One region of the Kosakonia pseudosacchari genome, then DNA from elsewhere that is predicted to be linked to it. Evidence: predicted binding sites of a transcription regulator. Region 1 holds the regulator's gene; each other region holds the start of a gene.
What was found. The regulator Fur, encoded in region 1, represses iron uptake genes when iron is present. The targets are predictions, from matches to a motif close to ATAATAATGAGAACNACTATCAA.
Positions count from the first base shown of each region.

Region 1 (6,769 bases):
TCAGAGCAATCAGGATAAGCCGTGGGCGAAATCGCAAGCCTGCCAGGCGATGATCAAAGAGGGCAAAGTTGCCGACGTTGAACATCTCTCCAGCTATTTTGGCGTTGAGGTCAGCAAGCTGGTGAAAGCGCACGGCATTGACACGATGCAGGCGTGGCAGGACGGTTTGAAAGATGCCAAAGATGCGTCGGTGTTCGCCACCGATCATGTCAACGTGAACTTCTGGGACACGCTCTACTGGGGCGGTTTTGACTCGGTAAATGACTGGGCGAACAAAGGTTTCCGCGTGGTGGTCTCTAACCCGGATTACGTTTATCTCGACTTCCCGAATGAGGTCAACCCGGCCGAAAGCGGTTACTATTGGGGCACGCGTTTTAGCGATGAACGTAAGATATTCAGCTTCGCCCCGGACAATATGCCGCAGAACGCAGAAACCTCGCTTGATCGCGATGGCACCCCGTTTAGCGCGAAGTCCGACAAACCGTGGCCGGGTGCGTATGGCCTTTCTGCGCAGCTGTGGAGCGAGGTGGTGCGCACCGATAATCAGATGGAGTACATGATCTATCCACGTATGATTTCGGTGGCGGAACGCGCATGGCACCGCGCGGGCTGGGAGCAGGATTACAAAGCCGGGCGTGAATACAAAGGCGGTGAGACACATCTGGTGGATGTGAAAGCGCTGGAAAGGGACTGGCAACGCTTTGCTAATCTGTTAGGCCATCGTGAACTGGCGAAACTGGACAAAGCGGGCGTGCACTATCGCTTGCCTGTGCCGGGCGCTCGCGTGGTCGGTGGAAAACTGGAAGCCAATACCAGTTTCCCGGGCATGGTGGTTGAGTTCTCAACCGACGGCGGCAAAAACTGGCAGCGCTACGACGATAAAGCGCGTCCGCAGGTGAGCGGGGAAGTGCAGGTGCGCACCGCCAGCCCGGACGGTAAACGCTTTAGCCGTGTCGACAGCGTAAAAGCGTAATGTGATGTGGTGATTAAACCCGGCGGCGCGAGCTTGCCGGGTTTTTCTTTTTTGCCGTTATCGTTATTGCAGATAAAAAAAAGCCAACCGTCAGGCTGGCTTTTAGGTTTTAAACGCTATTATTTCGCGTCGTGCGCGTGTTCATCTTCGCGGCAGTCACCTTCGGCGCAGTGGCCGTAAAGGTAAAGACTGTGGTTAGTCAGGCGAATACCGTGTTTCGCGGCGATTTCACGCTGACGCGCTTCAATGGAGTCATCACTGAATTCAATCACCTTGCCGCAATCGAGGCAGATCAGGTGATCGTGGTGATGTTGTTGAGTCAGTTCAAAAACGGACTTGCCGCCTTCGAAGTTATGACGGGTCACAATCCCGGCGTCATCAAACTGGTTCAGTACACGGTAAACCGTTGCCAGCCCGATCTCTTCGCCCATGTCGATCAGTCGTTTGTATAAATCTTCCGCACTGACATGATGGTTATCCGGTTCCTGAAGCACTTCAAGGATTTTTAACCGAGGAAGCGTGACTTTCAGGCCGGCCTTCTTTAATGCGGTATTGTTGTCAGTCATGCGGAATCTGTCCTGTTGCTATACGATTCACTTCCTTAGCGGAAGTTATAAGGAATGCACCTGGGGTAATGCGTCTCATTATAGAACTGCCATGGCTGGATGAAAACTGCAAGCCCTCAAGTAAAGTAAGCTTATAAAACGTGGTGTCGCCAGCAAAGTCCTTTACGGCGGCACCCAGTTTAGCAGGGCTTATTGTACAGCGATGGAGAAAAAAGTTAAAAATTTGTAGCAATTATTTCCATTGCTTTTATCTATTAATACGGCGTAACCCACAGATTACGCCGTAAAAAAACTCAGGCATTAAGGATATCGTCCAGGTGCAACTCTTCGCGAACCTGTTTTACCCATTTTTGAACGCGTTCGGAAGTCAGCTCGGGTTGACGGTCTTCGTCAATCGCCAGGCCAACGAAGTGGTCATCGTCCGCCAGACCTTTAGAGGCTTCAAAATGGTAGCCCGCGGTTGGCCAGTGACCAACGATGGTCGCGCCGCGCGGTTCGATGATATCGCGAATGGTGCCCAGCGCATCGCAGAAATACTCCGCGTAATCTTCCTGGTCGCCACAGCCGAACAGCGCAACTAATTTACCGTTAAAGTCGATCTCTTCCAGCGTCGGGAAAAAGTCATCCCAGTCGCACTGCGCTTCACCATAGTACCAGGTAGGAATGCCGAGCAACAGAATGTCATACCCTTCGATATCTTCTTTGCTGCTCTTGGCAATGTCATGTACGTCGGCAACATCTTTACCAAGCTGACTCTGAATCATTTTCGCGATGTTTTCGGTGTTGCCGGTGTCGCTGCCGAAGAAAATACCTGTAATTGCCATGAGTAAAATAACCTCTTGAAACTTAATGAGTATGGTGGTGGCGCTACGCCCACAGATAAGGGCAATCATAGCAGAACAGGGAAGCACGCGGAAACTGCTATCGCGTCGGACTGCACTGTATGACACATGAAAGTGTTATTTCGACGATGTTTCGGAGGATTCGCTAGCCGCGCAATGCCTTCAGCTGCGCCAGCAGCATCTCTTCGATAAGCTCGCTGCGGCTCATATCTCGCGCTTCTGCCAGCTCGTTTAACGCATCGACGGCTTCCACGTTGAGTTTTAATTCGACACGCTTAAGCCCACGAACTTTATCGCGTTTTAGCTGATTGCGTTTGTTGATGCGCAACTGTTCATCGCGCGAGAGCGGGTTTGTCTTCGGCCGTCCCGGGCGACGCTCATTCGCGAACAGGTCTAGTGTCGTACGGTCCGTTTGTTCTTTAGCCATGATCTAAATACTACGGGAAAAACAAGCAATCGGGCGGCGCGCCCGGGCTGAATAGCGCGCCATCATACATCAGCACAACGGACACGCCAACGACCGGGCGCGTTGAAACGACCAGTCGCCGCCTTTTTAATCAATTTGTCTTTTCAGCGAGATAGCGACGAATAGCACGCAAAACCGCGTCGGGTTTCTCGGCATGTACCCAATGGCCGGCACCGGCAATGACATGCGCCCGCGCCTGCGGGAACTGCGCCAGCAGCGCGTCACGGTACGCTTCAGTGACATAAGGGGAGTTTCCGCCGCGAACAAACAGGGCCGGTTTATGCCATGCAGGAACCGTTTCCCAGCCGACAATATGCGGATACTGCTCCCATAACACCGGCACATTGAAACGCCATGCGCCGTCGACAAAGGATTTCAGCAGGAACTGAATGACACCTTCTTCATTTATATGTTCGCGCATCAGAGCGGCGGCTTGCTGGCGAGTGGATGCCCCGGCATCGTTCACCGCATTGATGGCGGCAAAAATTTCGTCATGGCGGCGCACCTGGTAATCCACAGGCGCAATATCAATCGCCACCAGTTGATCAATACGCTCCGGCGCAAGCGCTGTTAACGCCATCACGGCTTTACCGCCCATGGAGTGGCCAATAAAGGTCGCTTTGTCGAGTTGATGAGCGTTCAGCGTATCCAGCAGATCCTGCGCCATGGCCGGGTAGTTCATTTCTGAAGCGCGTTCTGAAAGACCGTGGTTACGCATATCCACTTGCAACACGTCATGATCCTGAACCAGTTCACGGGCGAGCACGCCAAGGTTATCAAGGCTACCGAAAAGACCGTGAACAAGGACGATCGGAGAATTGTTGTGCGGATGTTGCGCAGTTTGCGCGCGCGTATTCAATTTCATGGCAAAGTTCTTTTTTTCACTGATTCGGGTTAGGTTATTATGTTGAACATTCTGCCGCCCGGCCGCAAGGTTAAGAATTACTCTTAGTTTTGCCGCCATCCTGGTTTGACGCTATCCGCTGTTGAGATTTCACTTTATAATCCCAACACTTGTATTCAGATAAGATATCGCACTGGATTAAGATGAAAACGATCGAAGTTGATGATGAGCTCTACAGTTATATTGCCAGCCACACGAAGCACATTGGCGAGAGCGCATCCGACATTTTACGGCGCATGTTAAAATTTTCCGCCGTACCTCAATCATCACAGCCTGCCGCTTCCCTCGCGCCGGTAAAAGAGCCGCGTAATGTCAGCACCGTTGAGGTTAAACCGACAAACACCGCCAAAGACAAAGTCCGTGCCGTGCGCGAACTGCTGCTGTCTGATGAATACGCCGAGCAGAAAAAGGCGGTGAATCGTTTCCTGCTGGTGCTGTCTACACTCTACTTACTGGATGAAAAAGGGTTTACGGAATCCACCGAGTCTCTGCATGGGCGCACCCGCGTATACTTTGCCGCGAACGAGCAAACGCTTTTGCAAAACGGCAATCAAACCAAGCCGAAACAGGTGCCGAACACCCCTTACTGGGTCATCACTAACACCAATACGGGTCGTAAATGCAGCATGATCGAGCACATCATGCAATCAATGCAGTTCCCTGCGGAATTGATTGAAAAAGTTTGCGGCACAATTTAATCCTTGCATTGAAAGGACCAGGCAATGGCTAACCATCCGCGTGCGGGGCAACCTGCACAACAGGGCGATTTGATCAACGTCGCTCAGCTTACTGCGCAGTATTACGTGCTGAAACCGGAAGTCGGAAATTCAGAACATGCGGTGAAGTTCGGCACATCCGGCCACCGTGGCAGCGCAGGTCGCCACAGCTTCAACGAGCAACATATCCTCGCCATCGCTCAGGCTATCGCCGAAGAGCGTGCAAAAAACGGTATTACCGGTCCGTGTTATGTGGGTAAAGATACCCACGCGCTGTCAGAACCGGCGTTTATCTCGGTGCTGGAAGTGCTGGCAGCCAACGGCGTGGACGTCATCGTGCAGGAAAATAACGGCTTCACACCAACGCCTGCCATCTCAAACGCTATCCTGGTTCACAACAAAAACGGCGGCGCGCAGGCGGACGGTATCGTTATTACGCCGTCGCATAACCCACCGGAAGATGGTGGGATCAAATACAACCCGCCGAATGGCGGCCCGGCAGACACCAACGTCACCAAAGTGGTGGAAGATCGCGCTAACGCACTGCTGGCCGACGGCCTGAAAGGCGTGAAACGCATTACGCTCGATGCCGCGCTGGCGTCCGGTCACGTGACAGAAAAAGATCTGGTACAGCCGTTTATCGAAGGGCTGGCGGATATTGTCGATATGGCGGCAATCCAGAAAGCGGGTCTGAAGCTGGGCGTCGATCCGCTGGGTGGTTCTGGTATCGAATACTGGAAACGTATTGCCGAGCATTACAAGTTGGATCTCACGATTGTTAACGATCAGGTCGATCAGACATTCCGTTTTATGCATCTCGATAAAGATGGCGTTATCCGCATGGATTGCTCCTCTGAGAGCGCAATGGCGGGCTTGCTGGCGTTGCGTGACAAATTCGATCTGGCCTTCGCCAACGACCCGGACTACGACCGTCACGGCATTGTAACGCCGGCTGGCCTGATGAACCCAAACCACTACCTGGCGGTTGCCATCAACTACCTGTTCCAGCACCGTCCGCAGTGGGGCAAAGAGGTTGCCGTCGGTAAAACGCTGGTCTCCTCTGCGATGATCGACCGGGTGGTGAATGACCTGGGCCGCAAGCTGGTGGAAGTGCCGGTTGGCTTTAAATGGTTTGTCGATGGTCTGCATGATGGCAGCTTCGGCTTCGGCGGCGAAGAGAGCGCGGGGGCTTCGTTCCTGCGTTTCGACGGCACCCCGTGGTCTACTGATAAAGATGGCATCATCATGTGCCTGCTGGCTGCGGAAATCACCGCCGTCACCGGGAAAAACCCGCAGCAGCACTACGATGAGCTGGCTGCGCGTTTCGGCGCGCCGAGCTACAACCGTTTGCAGGCTTCCGCTTCGTCCGCGCAGAAAGCTGCACTGTCTAAACTTTCCCCGGAAATGGTTAGCGCCAGCACACTGGCAGGCGATCCGATTACCGCGCGTTTGACCGCCGCACCGGGTAATGGCGCGTCGATTGGCGGGCTGAAAGTGATGACCGATAACGGCTGGTTTGCCGCGCGTCCGTCAGGCACGGAAGACGCCTACAAAATCTACTGTGAAAGCTTCCTCGGTGCTGAACACCGTAAGCAGATCGAAAAAGAAGCGGTAGAGATTGTCAGCGAAGTGCTGAAAAACGCGTAATCACTGAAAAGAAAAGGCTCCTTCGGGAGCCTTTTTACTGCCTGTTTGCGATTACCCCAGCGCCACCATCAGCGCCCCGGCGGTGATCAGCGCCACTCCCGCGCCGGAAATCAGAGAAACCTTCTCGCCAAACAGCACTACCGCCAGAATCACCGCAAACACTACGCTGAGCTTATCAATCGGCGCCACGCGCGACACATTCCCGCTTTTGATCGCCATAAAATAGAACAGCCACGACAGCGCACCCGCTACGCCGCTTAGCACCACAAACAGCAGCGCTTTTCTGTCGGCGAAAACCGTCGAAATCAGCGACAGCTTGCCCTGAACCACTACCACGCCAGCCAGGAAAATTGCCATCACCACTGCGCGGATTGCGGTAGCGGTATTGGCATCAAGATGTTGTAAACCGATTTTGCCGAAAATGGCCACCAGCGCAGCGGTCAGCGCCGACAACAAGGCATAAATTAACCAGGCACTCATGATTTCCCTCCCAAAAATCAGAAGGATACGCCGTCAGAGCATAAACCGGTAGCCGATACCTGTTTCCGTCAGTAAATGGCGAGGACGCGCCGGATCGACTTCCAGCTTTTGCCGTAAATGCCCCATATAAATACGCAGATAATGGCTGTGTTCCACGGCGTTTGGTCCCCAGACC
Region 1 is NZ_CP063425.1:1,423,491-1,430,259, forward strand. It holds gene IP581_RS06585 (beta-N-acetylhexosaminidase) at 1-973, shown strand, start outside; gene fur (ferric iron uptake transcriptional regulator) at 1,093-1,539, opposite strand; gene fldA (flavodoxin FldA) at 1,833-2,363, opposite strand; gene ybfE (LexA regulated protein) at 2,527-2,808, opposite strand; gene ybfF (esterase) at 2,939-3,712, opposite strand; gene seqA (replication initiation negative regulator SeqA) at 3,895-4,449, shown strand; gene pgm (phosphoglucomutase (alpha-D-glucose-1,6-bisphosphate-dependent)) at 4,474-6,114, shown strand; gene IP581_RS06620 (EamA family transporter) at 6,166-6,594, opposite strand; gene kdpE (two-component system response regulator KdpE) at 6,628-6,769, opposite strand, start outside.

Region 2 (6,769 bases), 1.3 Mb from region 1:
CAGCCAGTGCGACCGCTGGACTGCATCTGCGAAGACATATCGCTGATGCCAAAGTGGAAATTGAGTTTGAAACAGGGCGAGCGCGGCTGCGTTACCTGAATCAGCGCGTCGCCCCAGCGAAAGATATCGCCGATAAAGACATTTTTCTCTGTCAGGCCGCTGGTGGAAAGGTTTTCGCCAAACGCGGGCGCACAAAATAATGCCGCCTGCTGCGGAAACATCTGCGCCCAGTGCGCATAGTGTTCTCGCGGGTAATGGCACAACGCGCGATCCGTCCCACCGTGGTAACTCTTTTCCGCCTGCTCGTCCCCGACGATGCCGGTTTCGGTTAGCGTGAGTTCACCATCAACCTGCAATTTTGCGATGGCGCTCGGTCGGCTGCCCTGATAATCCCTTATTTTTCCTACAAACACGTCAACCGGATGTTGCATATTCCCTCCAACAGGCTTCGTTCATCACGGTATTACACCACAATTGTTCGCAGACCAAACCTGCAAAAATGAGACATTCATGCACATGCGCACCGCTGTGCCGTGCTATCACTTACCTTACGCTTTTGAAACATGATTTCATTAATCGAGGAGGCAGTGACGTGACGCAAACAATCCCCTTTTCCGGCGTCTGGTGTCCTTCCATCACGCCGATGGACAGTGAAGGCAACATCGATCTCAATGGATTAAAGCAGCATATTACCCGCCTGACGGCGGCGAAAATCGACGTGGTATTGCTGATGGGCAGTATCGGCGAGTTCGCCTCTTTCACACTCGATGAACGAATAATGTTGATTCGTGAAGCGCGCGCTATGTCACCCATTTCGATGGTGGCTAACGTCTCTTCCACCTGTTTTAACGACATCCTGTGGATGGCGGATGAAGCCTACCGCACAGGCTATGAAGCCGTGATGGTGCTGCCGCCTTATTACTATGGGCAAACCAGCAACCAGCTTTTAAGCTACTTCCGCGCGCTGGGCAAAGCGATCAGCGGCAAATGGTTTGCCTATAACTTCCCGGCGCGAACCGGCTGCGATTTAACCCCCGAGTTGGTGGCGACGCTGGCCGCCGAATTCCCCGATTTTGCTGGCATTAAAGACACCGTGGATTGCCAGTCGCACACCCGCAATATGATTCTGGCAACCAAGAACGTGCGCGATGATTTCGCCGTGCTGTGCGGTTACGACGAATATTTCATTCCCAACCTGCTGGCGGGCGGCGCAGGGGTGATTTCAGGCTTAAACAACGTGATGCCGGAACTGTTTGTTAAAGCGCGGGAAACGTGGCGGCAAGGTGATGTGGCAACGCTGCATCAGGTGCAGCAAGAGATCGGCAAATTGATGGTCATCTACAGCATTGGCGACGATTTTGTTACTACCATCAAAACCGTGGTATCGCGCAAATTTGGCTACTGCACGCCTGTCGCCCGTAACTTCGGCAGCGCCCTCAATGAAGATCAGTGCAACCTTATCGACACCGTTTTTGCTATCCGGTAATGCAAAAGCCGACCGGTAAAGGTCGGCCTCATTGCGTTATTTGACGGTGTTTCGTAGTAAAACTTCCGCTTCCGCCCCTTTCACTTTTCGTGACCAGACAGAAGTCAAAATCGGCACCAGGATCGAAGTAACAATCACCGATGTCGCCACCAGCGCGGTGGCTGCCGGGGCCATCGCTTTGAAGTCCGGCACCATTTCAGCAATCAGCACCGGCGTAGCCACCGCAGCACCCGCCGAACTGGAGGCCGCCAGCCCCGCGGTTCCGTCGCCGCCGCCAATCAGTTTATCGGCAATAATCAGCGGGATCCCGGTGATGACAATCACCGCGACGCCGAGCAAAATCCCCAGCAGCCCGGTTTGCGCAATCACGCTTAAATCGATGGTGTTGCCAAGCGCGAAAGCGAAGAACGGAATCAACGTCTGCACCGCCTTGCTGAAGAACTCGCGCAGTTCCGGGTCGAGATTACCCAGCGCGAACCCCACGAGGAAGGGCAGCACCGCGCCGACAAACACATGCGGTTCAAAAGAAGCAATACCAGCAGTACCGAGGATGATCATCGTCATCAATGGGCCGGATTCCAGCGACATCAGCACAAATGCCCCGGCCTCCTCCTTAGTGCCGTACTGCTGCATGATGGAGGCGTACAACCCGCCGTTGGTCATATCCATCGAGGCCACCAGTGCCAGCGTCGATAGCCCGGCGAAAAACCCAGCTTCCACGCCGTGTTCCGGAAGCAACCGCGACGCAACCGCCGCCACTATCCACGCCACCGCGATTTTCGTCACCACCAGCGTGCCGGATTTACGCAGCACCGTACCGGTCGCGCTCAGTTTGATTGAAGCTCCCATACAAAAAAACCACACTGCAAGGATCGGCACCGTCCCGGTAATCATGCCGTTAGTGAACGAACCGAAGTATTTCCCGGCACCAGGCGCAAAAGTGTGGCACAAGGCACCGATGAACAATGGAACCAGCATCATCCCGCCAGGGATTTTCTCTATTGCACGCTTGATTTGCATATCTTCACCTGTAAAAACCGTTCGATTTTTATGGCGCTGGCACTCCGGTTGAACGGAACAACAGCCGCGCGGATGAAGAGAGCGTAGACCCGGATTGATGCGAGAAAAGTGATCAAACAACCATAACAAAACATTATTTCATTATTTTAGGATCAGCGTTCCTTTTGGTTTCTGGCGGGCAAAAAGGAATAAAAAAGCCCCGCTGGCAACGCCTGGCGGGGCTTCGACTCACGCTATCGTACGTGACGAAAGCGGCTTATTTTTTCGCAGCGAAACGCGCAGCCGCTTCGTCCCAGTTCACTACGTCCCAGAACGCTTTGATGTAGTCCGGGCGGCGGTTCTGGAATTTCAGGTAGTAAGCGTGTTCCCACACATCCAGACCCAGGATCGGGAAGCCGGACACGCCAGAGATCGCTTCACCCATCAGCGGGGAGTCCTGGTTAGCGGTAGAAACCACAGCCAGTTTGTCACCTTTCAGTACCAGCCATGCCCAGCCGGAACCAAAGCGAGTTGCCGCTGCTTTTTCGAATTCAGCTTTGAAGTTGTCCACGGAACCGAAATCACGCTCGATAGCAGCTTTCAGGTCGCCCTGCAGGGTGGTGCCTGTCTTCAGGCCTTTCCAGAACAGGCTGTGGTTCGCGTGACCGCCTGCGTTGTTACGCAGTACGGTTTTTTTGTCCGCAGGCAGCTGGTCCAGTTTGGTGATCAGCTCTTCAACCGGCAGGCTGGCGAACTCCGGCAGGCTTTCCAGCGCGGCATTCGCGTTGTTCACGTAGGTCTGGTGATGTTTAGTGTGATGGATTTCCATCGTCTGCTTGTCGAAATGCGGTTCGAGGGCATCGTATGCATACGGCAGAGCGGGCAGTGTATAGCTCATATTCATCTCCATTAAGGGTAAGCGGCTATTGTGTTAACGCCGCGTAAGCAGTTGGTTCATTATAGTTAATTAAATGATATTGAAAATGTTTATCAATGCCGTAGTTTTAATAAGGTTATAACTTTTGGTTATGTTATTGAAATCGTGAAGCCGTCCGTCCGCATCACGCCATGGTTGCCGGTCTGCAACGCAACGCGGCAAATATTTGAAGTGTGATCCTTTGTGCGATTTTTACGTCCATCGACCAGGCAGCGCAGCAATCTGTGTGCGGCTGGATGAGGTTTTTAAGGGTGGAAAACCATTGATGGCAACCCGCAAGACAGGGCTGCGTAGTGCGTCGAACCAGACAGGGCAAGCGAATCAGGCAGCAACCCGGCTGCGATGGCGCCACTGACCCGGCGTCATCCCCACTTCCCGGCTAAACACCACCGAAAAGTAGTTGCTGTCTTCAAACCCGCACTGCATGGCGATTTCGCTGATCATCTGCTCGGAGTGCTGCAACAAAAATTGCGCATGGCAAATGCGTAACTGGCGCAAATAGTGGTTGATAGTCATCCCGGTTTGAGTGCGAAACTGCTGGCGCAGCGCCCGCTCGCTGCACTGTTCCTGTTCACAAAAACGCTCCAGCACAAAGCTGCGATTCAGGCTGCCGGAAAGGGCGGTGATCAGTTTATCCAACAGTGCTTCACTGTGGGTCGCGGCGAGGTTATCGGTAGCGAAACGGTGGCGTTTTAGGGTCATCACCAGTTGGGCAAACAGGGTTTCCGCCATCAGATTCGCCAGCGGATCGTCCTTCGCGCTCTCATGTTCAAGTTGCGTAATCACCTGCCGCGCCTGCGCCATTCCGCTGCTACCAATCCGCCAGTGCGGGTTGGACGGCGCGCCGTTAAGCCCCGGAATATGCGCGGCCCAGTCGAGATTCAGCGTCAGCCGGTCCGGACAGTAGATAATGTTCTGTAACACCAGGTCATTAACCGAGGCGTAAGAGTGACAATCTTCGGCGCGAATATAAAACAGATCGCCGCGCGTAATGCGGTAAGGCCGGTCATTAAGCACATGCAACCCATTGCCGCGCCACACCATCACCAGTTCGCAGAACTCATGCGTATGTTCAGCAAAGACATTTTGCGGGTAGCGATCGGCCACCACAACCGCCTGTCCGGCGCGCGGGAAAAAGTCTGCTTTACGAAGAATTAACTCACCAGCCACAACGCCACCTCTGCCGTGAACAACCTGACATTATTAGCGGAAGCCCGAAAAAAAATCGGTGATAACCTTCTCGTTACTGGAGCAGCGTGTCGCGCCCCTGGCGAATATCACGCGGTGACCAGTCAAATTCGCGGCGAAACAGCGTCGAAAAGTGGTTACTGTCGCCGAACCCGCAGCGAAACGCGATATCCGTCACGCTCTCGTCGCTGTGGCGCAGCATATGGCGTGCCTTAATCAACCGCAGGCGGTTTAAATAGCGCTGCGGCGTCATACCGGTGGACTGTTTAAGCTGGCGATGCAGCGTGCGCAATGACAAGGTGAACTGTTCCGCCAGCGACTCCCAGCAAATATCCTCGGCGAAGTGATCCTCCAGCCACAGCATCAGCTGGTTCAGCCGCGCATCGCTGTTACCCGCATCTTCCTGCTGGCTGCTTTTACGCAATAACACCAGCAACTGCATAAACAGGATCTCGCGGTTGGCAATGTCATGGGTTGCCACTTCACTGCCCATCTCTTCCATCTGGCTAATGATGCCGCGCACCTGCCCCAGCGTGTGCTGGCTTACCCGCCAGTGCGACGGGTAATGCCCATCCTGCTCCTGCGGCAGCAACTGGTTCAACCCGGCAAGGAACTGGAACGCATCCGGCGAGCGGTACAGCACATTGGTCAAACAGAGATTATCGGTATGTTCATACAAATGGCGGTCATGATCGCGCACAAAACAGACCGTGCCGCCGCTGATGGTATAAGGCTGGCCATTAAAAACATGGATCCCCGTTCCGTGTTCGACAATAACGATTTCATGAAAATCATGGTGATGTTCCGGAAACGCGGCCTGGGGCAATCGCGGTTCAATGGCAACGGGTGATTTACCTGTCGGAAAAAAATCCACGCTATGCAGTACGGTCATGATTGCCCCGGTCTTGAGAAATGTTCTCAAAATAGTAATTAAGGGTTTTCGACCTCACCTTAAATTTTCGACGCCAATTCGCGCATAGCCTGCCGTTTTTTCAAGAAACGCCCGGAAAGATCGGGAAATGTGGTGAGGGTCACAATGGCCGAAAACCGCGCGATTACTGGAAACTGTGAACTCTCTCACGTTCACCTTTGCTTTCTTGCCAGCGCGAAATCGCCGCTGTCAGTAGCAAGAAGGTACGGCTGTCGCGCCCTTTTTAGACTGTCCGCAATGACTCTAAGAAGGACCCGATCATGACTTTTCGCCATTGTGTTGCGGTGGATTTAGGCGCCTCCAGCGGACGCGTCATGCTGGCGCGCTATGACCGTCAGAACCGCACGCTTTCGCTTCGCGAAATTCACCGTTTTATAAACTGTCTGCAAAAAGTGGACGGCTTTGATTGCTGGGATATCGACGGCCTGGAAGCTGAAATCCGCCTTGGACTGAACAAGGTTTGCGCCGAAGGCATACAGCCAGACAGCATCGGTATTGATACCTGGGGTGTTGATTACATCCTGATTAACCGCGAAGGCCAGCGCGTCGGGTTGCCGATAGCCTACCGCGACAATCGCACCGATGGCGTGATGCACCGGGCGCTGCAAAATCCCGGCAAAGCCGATATCTATCGTCGCAGCGGTATTCAGTTTTTACCCTTCAACACCCTGTACCAGTTACGCGCATTAGCAGAACAGCAACCGCACTTGCTGGAACAGGCCGATCACGCGCTGCTGATCCCGGATTACTTCAGCTACCGCCTGACCGGCAATCTCAACTGGGAATACACCAACGCCACCACTACCCAACTGGTCAATATCAATACCGATACCTGGGATGAATCATTGCTGGGCTGGGCTGGCGTTCCGTCTCGCTGGTTTGGCACGCCAACCCATCCGGGCAATGTTATCGGCAACTGGATCTGCCCGCAGGGTAATGCCATTCCGGTCGTCGCCGTCGCCAGCCACGATACCGCCAGCGCGGTGATCGCCGCACCGCTGGAAAATCACGACGCGGCCTATCTCTCTTCCGGCACCTGGTCACTGATGGGCTTTGAGAGCAAAACCCCCTACACCAGCGATGAGGCGCTCGCTGCCAACATCACCAATGAAGGCGGTGCCGAAGGCCGTTACCGGGTACTGAAAAACATCATGGGGTTGTGGCTGCTGCAACGCGTGCTGAAAGAGCAAAACATCTCCGACTTACCGGCGTTAATCGCGCTCACCGA
Region 2 is NZ_CP063425.1:74,215-80,983, reverse strand. It holds gene yiiM (6-hydroxyaminopurine reductase) at 1-431, opposite strand, end outside; gene IP581_RS00375 (dihydrodipicolinate synthase family protein) at 593-1,486, shown strand; gene kdgT (2-keto-3-deoxygluconate transporter) at 1,523-2,506, opposite strand; gene sodA (superoxide dismutase [Mn]) at 2,763-3,383, opposite strand; gene rhaR (HTH-type transcriptional activator RhaR) at 3,744-4,592, opposite strand; gene rhaS (HTH-type transcriptional activator RhaS) at 4,666-5,502, opposite strand; gene rhaB (rhamnulokinase) at 5,802-6,769, shown strand, end outside.
Region 2: the regulator Fur is predicted to act here: its motif matches at 3,457-3,479, upstream of sodA (superoxide dismutase [Mn]).

Region 3 (6,769 bases), 1.5 Mb from region 1:
AATATCAATGGTGATAATCGCTTCCGCTTCTTCAAAACCGGGCGCTAACAACACCGCCACTTTTTTCATTCCCGACTCCTTTTGTGCAAGGTTGGTTGAATTCAGTGGCGTTATTGTTGATCAAAACAACGTTTCAAAATCCCCGCTGCGTCACAGACCGGCAGGCGTAAAACAGCAAGAATAAAATCAGTGCGCTTCGCCCTGCGGGGTGAATTTCAGTTCAATCAAGGCAATGGCTTTTTGGATAGCGCGGCGCGTCACCGGATCGGCGGCTGCCGGATGGGTGGAAAAATCGATGCTTTTTAACTGGTTCGCCATTTTCTCACGCACTTCAACCGGCGCGATAACGTCAATAACATCGAGGATTTGTTTAATAACCAGCTGACAGGCTACGACATCAGAGACCAGTTCCTGGTCAGCAGAAAGATTTTGCGACATATGAAGCTCCTTTACTAAAGGGCGTCATAGTAGCGGGAAACGTCTGGCAAGAGTAGTTTTGTCCCATCTGCCACTGTGTTGCGGGCATAAAAAAACCTGCTCGCGGCAGGTTTTTTATTATCAGAACATCGCGCCTGGCGGTACGTCTTTGAAAGTCTTGCAATAGGTTTCAAACATATGCTTCAGGATTTTACGCAGTTTCATCTGTTACTCCGGCGATTTGTTATGCAGGTGTTACGTCTCAATGCGCATATAATATGACCTCAATCACAAAAAGCAAGTTCAATGTGATGGAAATCACGTTTCAAAAATCAAAAATGCGGTAGCTTTGTTAAAAATCCAATTATAAATCCTGCAGTTAGCGCGCTAAAATATTTTTTAGCATCCTCAATTATTTTTGCAAATGGCAGCCCCACAATGCGTGAAAGCACCCTTTCGCGAAAGACTGGAGGTCTTTCTCCCGCTGCGCTACTGGTAGCCGGCGCTTTCTTTATGGAGTTTATCGACGGCACGGTAATCGCCACGGCGTTGCCGGATATGGCGAAAACCTTTGGCGTGGAAGCCGTCGCGCTCAATATTGGTATTAGTGCCTATTTGATAACGCTGGCCGTGCTGATCCCCGCCAGCGGCTGGATTGCCGATCGCTTTGGCGCGCGCAATGTCTTCTCGCTGGCGCTGGCTATTTTTACCCTCGCCTCGGTGCTTTGCGGGCTTTCAACCAGCGTTGATATGTTTGTCTCGATGCGCATTTTACAGGGCATCGGCGGTGCGTTAATGGTGCCGGTCGGCCGCCTTGCGGTGTTGCGCACCACACCGAAACATCAGCTCATTACCGCTATTGCCACGCTGACCTGGCCCGCGCTGGTCGCCCCCATTATCGGTCCGCCGCTCGGCGGTTTTATTACCCACTATGCCGACTGGCGCTGGATCTTCTTTATTAATGTGCCGCTGGGCCTGCTGGCGATTGCGCTGGCATTACGCATTATCCCCAATATCCGTGAGGAGGAACGCCGTCCATTCGACTTGCCGGGTTTTATTGCCACGTCTGTGGCGATGATAAGCCTGGTGTACGCCATGGAGGCACTGGGTTCTGAACATCCGCAAGGCGCACTAACGTTAGGTTTGCTGACGCTCGGCGCGATAACACTTGCTTTTACCCTGCGCCATTTCCAGCGCGCAACATGGCCAATGATCCGCCTCGACGCCATGAAAGTGCCGACATTTCGCGTAACCATGTACGGCGGTTCACTGTTTCGCTCCTCCATCAGTGCAGTTCCGTTTCTGTTGCCGCTGCTGTTTCAGGTCGGATTCGGCATGGATCCGTTCCATGCAGGGTTGTTAGTGCTGGCGGTGTTTGCCGGGAATCTTTCCATCAAGCCGGCAACCACACCGCTTATCCGCTGGCTGGGTTTCAAAAAGCTACTGTTAATCAATGGCGCGCTCAATGTGCTGGCGCTGTTGGCCTGCGCATTATTGACGTCACACACACCGGTGTGGCTGACATTTGTGATCCTTTATCTCGGCGGCGTATTCCGTTCGGTGCAGTTCACCGGCATCAGCACGCTGGCGTTTGCCGATGTACCGTCGCCGCAAATGAGTTATGCCAACACGTTATTCAGCACGGCAACACAATTAGCGGTGGGCTTAGGTATTACGCTGGGCGCAATTGGTATTCGCATTGGTGAGCATGTCAGCAGGTGGTTACATCTCACCGCCATTGAGGGGATCAACTTTCGACTGGCGTTCGTTTTTATTGCCCTGATTTGCCTGGTGGGCATGATTGATACGCTGCGGCTAACAAAGGATGCGGGTAGCGCCGTATCACGTAAACAGAAAGCCTGATGCAGGAACGGAAAAAGAAAAAAGCCGCAACAGACGTTGCGGCTTTTTATTATCAGGCAAGGACTTCGCGAACGAAGGCTTCAATCTCTTTATTCTGGCAGTTTTCAAAGAAGCACTTCTGGAAACGTTCACCAGAAACGGCGGTTTTCACCAGCTCACGGTCGATAGCACGCAGCGTATCGAGATAGTTCTCTTTTACCACTGCCGCTTTGACCTGGTTCAGAATCCCGGCATTGCGCACCTGCGGTTCTTTGCGCTCCGGCGGATACCCTTCCCCTTTGCGACCAGTAAAGGCTTTTTCAAAGATAAAGCGCACGTTCAGTTCTGCACCCCAGCCAAAACCTTTCGCGAACGGGAGCGCCAGTGCGTTACCGTTGTTGATCTGCGCGAACAGGAAAGCATCCGCCGGATCGATACAGTAACCGCACACCACACCCGGGTGGATATTCAGTGACATCAGCGCGCCCTGGCCAGTGCCACAGCCGGTTACCACGAAATCCACAGCTTTGGCATTCAGCAAAATACTGGCCATAATACCAAGGTGGATATAGGTCAGATGGTGGTCGTTCTCATCGCTCATCCCGACGTTAAATACCGGGAAATCTTTCTCATCGGCAACCGTCTTCAGCTCTTTGAGGATGATGGCGTTTTTCGCCGCCTGGCTGTTTTCCATCATCAGTGCAATTTTCATTTCAGATCTCCTGTGACATGCTTCGGATAGCAAAGGTTGGGTAAACCTTACTACCTGACAAACATACTTTCAAATTTAATGAAAAATGGTTTTAAAAATCAGAAGCGGGCTCACAGTTTTTACTCTTCGCGCAGTGCCGTCGCGATTAGTAGAGGCTGTTCGGCGGGTTATTCTGTCGATTGCCTGCAAATCAACGCGATAAGATGAGATCATGCCAAAATGAAACAGAGTGATTTCATGAAGAGAATAGTTGTAGCCGCCTCGCTGCTCCTGCTCGCGGGATGCACGATGACGAAACAAGCGGAAGTCAGTAGTGTGGATACCATCAGCGGTCTGGTACGCCTGAGCTATAACCAGTCGATGATGCAAACTGCAAAATACGACACCTACACCGCGCAGGGAACAGCTAATAAACAGTGTCAGCAGATGGGTTACGCTACCGCAGTGCCTTACGGTCAGCCGGTGCAAACCTGTAGCCTGATTAGCGGCTCGGTCTGTATGAATACCAAAGTAACTATTCAGTACCAGTGCCGTGGCGTGGCTTTTACGCAAACCAAACCGACCTGGTAAATTCTTAAGCCAGTATAATTTTACTGGCTTATCTTTTTATTAAAAATAAAAACAATTCTCATTTATTTAATTAATCTCCGGCAATGCGTGTTATTCTCATTCTCTTCTTAATACATTTATTTTTTATTTTACCTTTTGCAAATAATTAAATAACAAATTATAGTGAGCGCTCCTTTCGCCTGATAATTATATTGATGGAGCCGCGCCATGTTAAAAGCAGAGATGATCGAAAAATTAAATGAACAAATGAATCTGGAACTGTTTTCTTCTCTGCTTTATCAGCAGATGAGCGCCTGGTGCAGCTACCATAGTTTTGAAGGTGCTGCCGCGTTTCTGCGCCGCCACGCGCAGGAAGAGATGACGCATATGCAGCGTCTGTTTGATTACCTGACTGACACCGGCAGCCTGCCACGTATCAATACCATTGAATCGCCGGTGGCGGATTATGCTTCGCTCGATGTTCTGTTCCGTGCAACGTACGAACATGAGCAACTGATTACCCAGAAAATTAACGAACTGGCGCATGTGGCGATGACCACGCAGGATTATCCAACGTTTAATTTCCTGCAATGGTATGTGGCGGAACAGCATGAAGAAGAAAAACTGTTTAAATCAGTGATTGATAAATTAACACTGGCCGGTAAAAGCGGTGAAGGTCTCTATTTCATCGATAAAGAACTGGCGACACTGGACACACAAAACTAATATTACGGGCGGTAAAGAAGATTCTTTACCGCCTTTTTATTAATGCCTGCAGATTTTACTTTCGTGAGTAGAAAACCCCTCTTCCGCCGGAATAAACTTTCCGCGAGACGCCAGAAACGCGACCAGCTCAGCCGCCGTCATTCCTTCCGCTGAGCAGGTATGAAAACGCGCTGCTTCGCCAAACCGATGAATAATTGCCGCCGTCAGACTCTCGTTTGAATAACGCTCGCCTGTTTCAATCATCATATTCAACACTTCATGGCCGTGAATGGATGTCATAGTTCCTCCCCGAAAAAGATGCATCATAAACTCAACATTTGCAGCGGACGTTGCGCTAAAACAGGTTTACATGCATCCGGCACAGCTGGTACAACGCCAGTCCTGCTTATTCACGGCATGGTAGAAGTAGCGATAATTTACCGTTTCCAGCGGGATGCCGTTTGCGTAAAACAGATCGGTCAGCCAGTCGACGTTGTGAATAATCCACTCATCTTCCGGCAAGCCCTGAGCGAAGGTTTCATCATCCGGGTCAATGATCGAATAGATTGCCCACGTCCCCATATCTTTTTCCTGGCGAGACTCTGGCAATGTTATCTCTGCCCCTTGCCAGCTAATTTCCCAGTGACCGTGACAAAGAAGGTTGCCGCTGCGTGACCATCGTGCTGTAAAGGGATTAGTACCCGGCATTGCCAACCCTCAATATTTTTGAAACTTTATAATATTTTTTAAGTTACATGGGATTGTGGCCTAAAAACATCCTCCTGATGAAGTAGGCAAAACCGACAATTTCTCTGTGCAGGCGCCCTAAAAAAACATCGTAAAGAAATAAATACAGTGCATGTAACGGTTGTTTGACGAAATCACTGAATTGTCTTACTCTGCGCCGCATCTTGAGCTGGCAGTGCGTTTTATTACAGAGGAAAGCGTGAAGAATCGAACACTTGGTAGTGTTTTTATCGTCGCCGGAACAACCATCGGTGCAGGAATGCTGGCAATGCCGCTGGCTGCGGCAGGCGTAGGTTTTGCAACCACTTTTGTTTTGCTTTTCACTTTATGGGCAGTGATGTGTTACACCGCCCTTCTGCTGCTGGAGGTTTATCAGCATGTTCCGGCAGATACCGGGCTTGGATCGCTCGCCCGGCGTTATCTGGGGAAGTATGGTCAGTGGGTGACAGGCTTTAGCATGATGTTTTTGATGTATGCGCTGACGGCAGCATATATCAGCGGCGCAGGTGAATTGCTGGCCGCAAGCATCAGCGCGTGGCTTAACATTTCGCTTTCGCCCACGACGGGTGTGTTGCTATTCACCCTTGTTGCCGGTGGCGTTGTATGTGCAGGGACTTCCCTGGTCGATCTGTTTAACCGTTTTCTGTTCAGCGCCAAGCTCTTGTTCCTGGTCGTGATGCTGGCGCTGCTGATGCCACATATCCATAAGGCTAATTTGCTGACCATGCCGCTGGAAAAAGGTCTGGCGCTGTCTGCCATTCCGGTCATTTTTACCTCGTTTGGTTTTCACGGCAGCGTTCCAAGCATCGTCAGTTATATGGGTGGAAATATTCGTAAACTGCGCGGCGTGTTTATTACCGGCAGCGCCATCCCGCTGGTGGCCTATATTTTCTGGCAACTGGCGACGCTTGGCAGTATTGATTCCCCGACTTTTATCGGGCTGCTGGCCAGCCAGGCCGGGCTTAACGGTCTGTTGCAGGCATTACGTGAAGTGGTGGCGTCGCCACATGTTGAGTTAGCGGTACATCTGTTTGCCGACCTGGCGCTTGCAACCTCTTTCCTCGGCGTATCGCTCGGTCTGTTTGATTACCTGGCCGATTTGTTCCAGCGGCGCAACAATGTCGTCGGGCGCTTACAGACAGGCGCTATCACGTTTCTGCCACCGCTGGCGTTCGCGCTATTTTATCCGCGTGGCTTCGTAATGGCGTTGGGCTATGCCGGCGTTGCGCTTTCCGTGCTGGCGCTGTTGTTGCCTTCAATGCTGGCATGGCAAAGCCGTAAGCATCATCCGCAAAGCGGTTATCGTGTACCCGGCGGCAAACCGGTGCTGTGTCTGATTTTTGCCTGCGGTATCGCGATTATTGTTATTCAGTTCTCTATCGTCGCCGGGCTATTGCCGGAAGTCGGTTAATCACCGCCATCAGGTGTGAGTCTGTTCAATGTACGTGCTCGCACCGCTCTTCCCCCTCGTTGATGGGTCTGCCACTGGTTCGTTCTCCACGCCGTTTTTGCAGAAAATTGCTGTCGTACAAATACGGTGCAGCTTCCTCGCACCAGCAAATTCACGAACCAGGTTACCGCTTCGAAAGTAACGCGAAATGAAAGTGGGAAATTTCAGGGCATGAAAACGTATCGCCAACGGTGAGATACAAGCGCAAGGTTTCAGTCTTTTCGATGACTGGAGTGTACTAATGCCTCTTTTACAGGGCGTACAGGACGAAACCGAATGGTGAAATACGGCGAGGGCGAAAAACAGGCATAAAAAAACCGCCTTGGAGGGCGGTTTCACGACACTGC
Region 3 is NZ_CP063425.1:2,937,171-2,943,939, forward strand. It holds gene IP581_RS13815 (DJ-1 family glyoxalase III) at 1-69, opposite strand, end outside; gene IP581_RS13820 (DUF2766 family protein) at 187-438, opposite strand; gene azuC (stress response protein AzuC) at 559-642, opposite strand; gene IP581_RS13830 (MFS transporter) at 856-2,280, shown strand; gene IP581_RS13835 (RpiB/LacA/LacB family sugar-phosphate isomerase) at 2,333-2,971, opposite strand; gene yecR (YecR family lipoprotein) at 3,209-3,541, shown strand; gene ftnA (non-heme ferritin) at 3,749-4,246, shown strand; gene IP581_RS13850 (YecH family metal-binding protein) at 4,286-4,525, opposite strand; gene IP581_RS13855 (hypothetical protein) at 4,592-4,933, opposite strand; gene tyrP (tyrosine transporter TyrP) at 5,172-6,383, shown strand.
Region 3: the regulator Fur is predicted to act here: its motif matches at 3,581-3,603, upstream of ftnA (non-heme ferritin).